DNA from 2 places in the Sporolactobacillus sp. BBK16-2 genome. Region 1 is predicted to be linked to the other one. Evidence: a T-box and tRNA genes for the amino acid it is inferred to sense, from the RefSeq annotation. Region 1 holds a T-box; the other holds one or more tRNA genes.
The links. The T-box of region 1 lies ahead of ileS (isoleucine--tRNA ligase). A T-box ahead of a tRNA ligase gene usually reads a tRNA of that ligase, here a tRNA-Ile.
Positions count from the first base shown of each region.

Region 2: it has a tRNA-Ile gene. The T-box ahead of ileS (isoleucine--tRNA ligase) is inferred to sense a tRNA for this amino acid. The anticodon was not compared.

Region 1 covers NZ_CM187611.1:1,418,702-1,422,115, forward strand. Annotated here, with positions in the region: gene AC6F33_RS07050 (YggT family protein) at 1-24, shown strand, start outside; gene AC6F33_RS07055 (YlmH family RNA-binding protein) at 35-808, shown strand; gene AC6F33_RS07060 (DivIVA domain-containing protein) at 845-1,366, shown strand; T-box leader at 1,452-1,676, shown strand; gene ileS (isoleucine--tRNA ligase) at 1,743-3,414, shown strand, end outside.
Region 2 covers NZ_CM187611.1:2,098,595-2,102,008, forward strand. Annotated here, with positions in the region: gene AC6F33_RS10520 (peptidoglycan D,D-transpeptidase FtsI family protein) at 1-1,027, opposite strand, end outside; tRNA gene AC6F33_RS10525 (tRNA-Ser) at 1,561-1,650, opposite strand; tRNA gene AC6F33_RS10530 (tRNA-Ile) at 1,659-1,735, opposite strand; tRNA gene AC6F33_RS10535 (tRNA-His) at 1,739-1,811, opposite strand; tRNA gene AC6F33_RS10540 (tRNA-Met) at 1,835-1,908, opposite strand; tRNA gene AC6F33_RS10545 (tRNA-Asn) at 1,910-1,984, opposite strand; gene AC6F33_RS10550 (NfeD family protein) at 2,155-2,793, opposite strand; gene yqfZ (protein YqfZ) at 3,022-3,372, shown strand.

The DNA.
Region 1 (3,414 bases):
TACTTAGCCTACCTTTTTGCATGAGGCGTTCATCATGTCCATATATGAGCATTTTAGACCAGAAGAACGCAGCCTGATTGATCATTTCTTAGATCTGAAAGATCGCGTTGCAGAGCAATATGTGCCTAAACGAACTGATTTTTTAGATCCAAGGCAACAGATTATTTTGAAATCGGTGATTGGAGACCAGGAGGACATTCGTCTTTCTTTTTTCGGCGGCTATGATCATGCGGAGCGCGCTCGGGCTTTAATTCTTCCCCAGTATGCTGAAGAAGAAGACAACCCCTTCCAACTCGCCTATCTGGAAGTTCGCTATCCATCAAAATTCGGCTTAATTACCCATCCTCAATTGCTTGGTTCGGTAATTGGAACGGGCGTTTCGAGGGATAAAATCGGTGACTTGCTTGTCAAAGAAGGGAACGCTCAATTTATTTGTGCAAAAGAGTTGGAGAGCTATTTTATGCTCAATCTTACTTCTGTCGGAAAAATGAGTGTTTCCTGCGAACCGATTAAAAGACAAGCACTTTTACATAGTGTTGATGAATGGCAAAATTTTGATGGAACAGTGTCTTCATGGCGACTTGACACTGTCTTGTCTGAAATTTATCATTTGCCTAGAGCAAAGACTTCGGAACTCATTACTAAAGGACTTGCAAAAGTTAATTGGGAAGTCGTAGAGAAACGCGACTTCGAAATTTGCGAAGGCGATTGTTTGTCACTTCGGGGATTCGGCCGCAGTAAAATATTATCAAGCGGTGGCTTGACAAAAAAGAACAAAATTCGTATACAATATGGTAAACTTAAATAAACGAATTGTTTGTAAAATGACTTGGAGGTGACCAGGATGCCATTGACACCCTTGGATATTCATAATAAATCGTTTTCACGCGGATTTCGCGGATATGATGAAGATGAAGTAAACGATTTTCTTGATCAGATTATCAAGGATTATGAAGCTCTGATTCGTGAAAAAAAGGATCTTGAGCAAAAAATTAAGAATTCGGATGAGAAACTGAGCCACTTCTCCAATATCGAAACGACTTTAAACAAAAGTATCCTTGTAGCTCAGGAAACGGCAGAGGAAGTTAAGCAAAACGCGAATAAAGAGGCTAAGCTGATTGTGATGGAGGCAAAGAAAAACGCAGATCGGATCATTAATGAAGCTCTGGAAAAATCGCGCAAAGTCACTTTGAATATTGAAGAATTGAAAAAAGAAGCGAATGTATATCGGACTCGTTTCCAAATGCTGATTGAGGCACAGCTTGAATTGCTTAAAAGCGACGATTGGAAGAGTATGTCCGCGGGAAATGACGACGATAACGAAGAAAATTCGCAAAAAGACGGAATGATTCAGTCACAAGCTTGACGCAAGGCATTTGATTGCATATACTGTCTTACATAAACATTGTTGAGGTCAAGAATCCTAAGATATCGTGGCAATTATATTATTGGCTATTTCTATGAGAGGGAAAGTACTCATTGCAAGGTCACAAAGCGAGCCGGGAGAAGGTGCGAGCCCAGCGCGGACGGCAATGAAGAAAATCACCCTTGAGTTTGGTTCTGAACGCACGGCACTGCCGCGTTAGTAAGATCCGACGTTGATTCGCGTTAAGATAATCATGAGTGGCAGACTTTGTCTGTTATTAGGGTGGTACCGCGGTCCTTCCGTCCCTTTGGGATGTAAGGGCCTTTTTATATAGGGTGTAAAAAAGAAAAACAGAAAGACGATGGAGGCGTTCTACATGGAATACAAGAAGACACTACTGATGCCGAAAACAAATTTCAAAATGCGCGGCAGTCTTCCGACCAAAGAGCCACAAATGCAGGAACAGTGGGATCACGATCATATTTATGAACAATCTTTAAAGGTGAACGAAGGGAAACCAACATTTATTCTGCACGATGGGCCTCCTTACGCAAACGGCAATATCCACATTGGACATGCTGAAAATAAGGTGTTGAAAGACATTATCACTCGGTTTAAGTCAATGACCGGTTATAAAGCTTATTACGTTCCCGGCTGGGATACGCACGGATTGCCGATCGAACAGCAGCTAGCCAAGAAGGGCATTGACCGCAAAAAGATGTCGGTTGCTGAACTTCGCGAAAAGTGCAAAGAATATGCGCTTGGACAGGTAGAACATCAAAAGAAGCAATTTAAAAGACTGGGTGTTCGCGGAGACTGGGATCATCCATATCTGACCTTGCATAAAGAATATGAAGCAGAACAGATCGAAGTCTTTGGTGAGATGGCAAAGAAGGGCTATATCTATAAAGATAAAAAAACTGTTTATTGGTCTCCTTCCTCTGAATCCGCGCTTGCCGAAGCTGAAATTGAATACAAGGATGTCAAATCTTATTCCATTTATGTTGCTTTTCATGTAACTGATGGAAAAGGTGTTCTGAATCCAGATGAAGAGGTCATTATCTGGACAACAACTCCATGGACGATGCCGGCAAACCTTGCTATTGCTGTCAATCCAAAATTTGAGTACAGTGTCGTTCACGTTGCGGATCATAAATATGTCGTTGCAGCTGACTTAGTTGAATCACTGACAAAGACGTTCGACTGGGAAAATCCTCAAGTGCTGCGCACGGTCAGCGGCAAGGATTTGGAAAATGTCGTTTGCCGCCATCCGTTCTATGATCGTCCTTCATTAATGATTCTCGGCGATCATGTGACCCTGGATGCAGGTACCGGCTGCGTGCATACTGCCCCAGGTTTTGGTGCTGATGACTTTTATGTCGGCAAAAAATATGGATTGGATATTCTTTGTCCTGTTGATGATCGCGGCTGCATGACTGAAGAAGCACCTGGATTTGAAGGTATGTTCTATGAGAAAGCAAATGAGCCTGTCATTGAAAAGTTAAAAGAAGTCGGCGCACTGCTCAAGGTCGGCACGTTCACTCACTCCTACCCACATGATTGGCGAACCAAAAAACCGGTCATCTGGAGAGCGACAAAACAATGGTTTGCATCAATTAAGGCTTTTCGCGACGATATTTTAAAAGCGATTCACGAAGTGCATTGGGTTCCGTCATGGGGCGATGTACGCATGACGAATATGATCAAAGACCGTGAAGACTGGTGTATCTCGCGACAGCGCGCTTGGGGCGTTCCGATCCCTGTATTCTATGGCGAAGACGGCGAACCGATCATCACTGATGAAACCACTCAGCACATTGCCGATCTGTTCCGTGAACATGGATCGAACATTTGGTTTCAATGGGATGCGAAGGAATTGCTGCCGGAAGGATTTACATCGGAACACAGCCCGAACGGCATCTTCAAGAAGGAGACAGACATCATGGATGTTTGGTTCGATTCCGGCTCATCGCACCAAGGTGTCCTGACAACGCGTGAAGGATTGCGTCGTCCTGCAGACATGTATCTTGAAGGATCCGATCAATATC
Region 2 (3,414 bases), 680 kb from region 1:
TATTTCCAGCCATTGATCGGGCTTCTGATATTTTCTGTTCCAATACTTGATCGAGCTTATTTTGCAGCCTTATATCAATGGTCAGCTGTAAGTCATCACCACGCTGGCCTTCCTTAACCGTAGGATTCCCGACCGGAAGCCCTTTTTCAGTCTTATAAGTCAGCGTCATCGGAACGCCACGCAAATAATTTTCATATTGGTTTTCAAGATAGCTGATACCAACATCCGTGTTACGGCTGTATCCTTGAGCCAAATAACCGGTAATCTTATCCTCAGGTATCGGCCCCATCTTGCCGACGTAGAACGGTTTGTCTTTGACATACGTTCTTGAGGAAACATCAGCGGTCTGAATCGTTCCATTAAAATCGTTCAGGTGATCCACTACATCGATATATTCCTTATCAGCAACATTCAAGCCTCTTTTAATAATGTAAGGATTCAAATTGGATGCTTGATTAAATTCATGCTGGATCGCCATAATTTGAACGTCTTTTTTTGAATAGCCCTTTAGTTCGGACTTTGGGACTTTGGATAGAAGCAGCTTGTACAATTGACCTTGCTTCTTTGCGTATTTTTTCTGTTCTGCAGGCGTCAAGTATTTATTATACGCATCACTTAACTTCTTGAATTTGGTAAGGATATAATACTCGCGCTTATCCCTCGTTGAAATGCGGGAAATCGCTTTTCCATCCAAAGTTAAATAGTTGGAAAGCTTTCGAGCAAGTTTCAACCCCTTTTCCGCACTGATTCCGGCATTGCGTATATACACAACCGCCAGTTCAGCTTTATTATCCGCGAGCGTCACCCCGTTCGTATCAAAAATCTTTCCTCGTGCCGATTCAATTCGTGCCGATTGCGTATTGTTATCTTTTGCAAGTGCTTTGTAATAATCTCCTCTGACAATTTGAATGTAGCCAAGTCGGAGAATTAATCCGGCAAACGCCACAAACACGACAAGAAAGAGTATATTCAGCCTCATTGGCAAATTGTGCTTTGTTCCTTTATTTTTCACTGTTTCCTTAGCCACTTCTTCCCCTCCTTGGCGGCAAGTCCCAAGTACATCATCTCTTTTTGATGTGTCATGTACCAGCCATATGTATTCGTTACTCATTCCTATTTTTAGAACACGAAACTAAGATCATTCGGAAAAAAACACAGTGATTTCTGTTCATCAATAAAAATCCAATGTTTCAATAGTTCATGGCAAACCTATGTTTTATTTTAAAGTCGCACCGAAATCCTGTCAAAGAAATATCGCCTGTATTCTGACGTGAAATCGTATTATTTACGTATTTACCATCTTCAAGGTGAATAGAAACTGAGACCTGTCCACCAGACATGAAAACATGATCACGATACCGCATTCCCTATAACCATTTAGCTGAACGTGTTCAATGATATGACGGATGACTTTTATCATGATAAAAAAATGCAAAATCTGCGCAAAATGATTTAATTTTCTCTGCTTTTCTTTGACAATCGGAAAATAATAAAACACCCGGAAGTGCCTTTAAATGGCTACTTCCAGGTGTTTGCAGGATAATACTTATGTATAACCAACGGAGGAAGAGGGATTCGAACCCCCGCGAGCCGTGAAGCCCCTGTCGGTTTTCAAGACCGATCCCTTCAGCCAAACTTGGGTATTCCTCCATGTTAAGTGGTGGACCCTGTAGGACTCGAACCTACAACCGGACGGTTATGAGCCGTCAGCTCTAACCAATTGAGCTAAGGGTCCACGGGCGGTTAGTGGGGATCGAACCCACGCATGCCGGAACCACAATCCGGTGTGTTAACCACTTCACCATAACCGCCATTGTGAAGTGAGGTAAAAAAATAGCGGCGGGGGGGATCGAACCCTCGACCTCACGGGTATGAACCGTACGCTCTAGCCAGCTGAGCTACACCGCCATGGCTCCACAGGTAGGATTCGAACCTACGACCGATCGGTTAACAGCCGATTGCTCTACCACTGAGCTACTGTGGAACAAAATCAGAACAAGAATTAATTTATCACAAGCGCTGAGGCTTGTCAATAAAATCTTTTAATCATTAATGCCTGTCCCAACGACAAGAAATAATATACCATAATTGGTTGTAAATGACAACATCTTTTTTTATAAAAAATCCATACTGTTCAATCACGGTCATAATGCCTTAGCTCTCCCTGTCAACCTGATCAATAAATATACGTGTTCCATCAACAGAGATCACCTTAACGGCAATATCCTTCTCCAAAAAGATACCATCAGTAATTGCACTATAATTTTTTCCATCAATTTTCACCGTGCCAACCGGGTGGAAAGGAGTCATTGTCTTCCCTTCCTTACCAATCAGTTCGTGATAATCACTGTTTATGGAATTATAGCCTTTATCGCTGGAAAGCTTGTCATGCAGCATCAATTTGCCTAAATAATCGCGTTGAGGCAATATTTTTCGAAAGAAAAGCGAGCCGCAGGATCCAATAACAAAGGCAATTCCAACCAGCATGCCATAAAGAAGCGATGGGGTCGGAAGCGCACATCCAAGCACCATGAGTATAAAACCAAATATACCTATGATTCCGGTTGTAAACAACTTGCCGTCAATGATAATGAGGAGCAGACCGCCTACGAGCAATAAAAAGATCCAAGGCGATGCTTGATCCGTAAGAAAATGTAAAAAATAGAAAATAAAAAGTCCGCTACCGGTCAGTGCAAGCAGCCCTTTTGCCTTGACAAGCAATTCTGCGAATAAAAAGCACGCAGCAAGCAAAATGACAATAAACCCTCCCGCTGGGTATGTGAGCAGTTCCATTGCGTTCCTCCTCTTTTATAGAAACAAACCATTTTTCTCTCTTATCTATGTTATGCACATATGTCTTTTTCTTCTATTATCAATTAAACCATACACCATGATTGAGGAAAAGGTTTTAAAAAAAATGTTGGATTTATTTCAAAAAACAAGCATATTAAACAGCAGCCCGGCATATAGATGTTAATAACGCCTTCTTTGGCGTAAATACGTTTTGAACGGAGCAAAAAAGTGATAAAAAAAAGATTCTTCACCATCCTGTTTATTATGATGTGTTGGACAAGCTATGCAGATCTGAGCTCGGGCTCTCTTCCTGCAGGGCAAGCAGCAGCTGAGCCGGCAAGGCCCGCGGCATCTGAGAAAGCAGCGATCGCCTATCAAAGAGTCACTGTTGCTCCCGGAGATACATTGCTCTCAATTACTGAGCGAATCAATGAAAATCAGCAATCAATAGAAAAAGTGCTGAAAGATTTCGCTGTACTTAACCCCTCTGTTGATCCCAACCATCTTCAGATCGGAAAAACTTATGCTTTTCCTAGTTATGACCAGACAGATGATTCATCGGCAGCATCAACTCCTTAATGAATGGGAATCAGTTGTGTAAAGTCTTTCATACGGGTATTA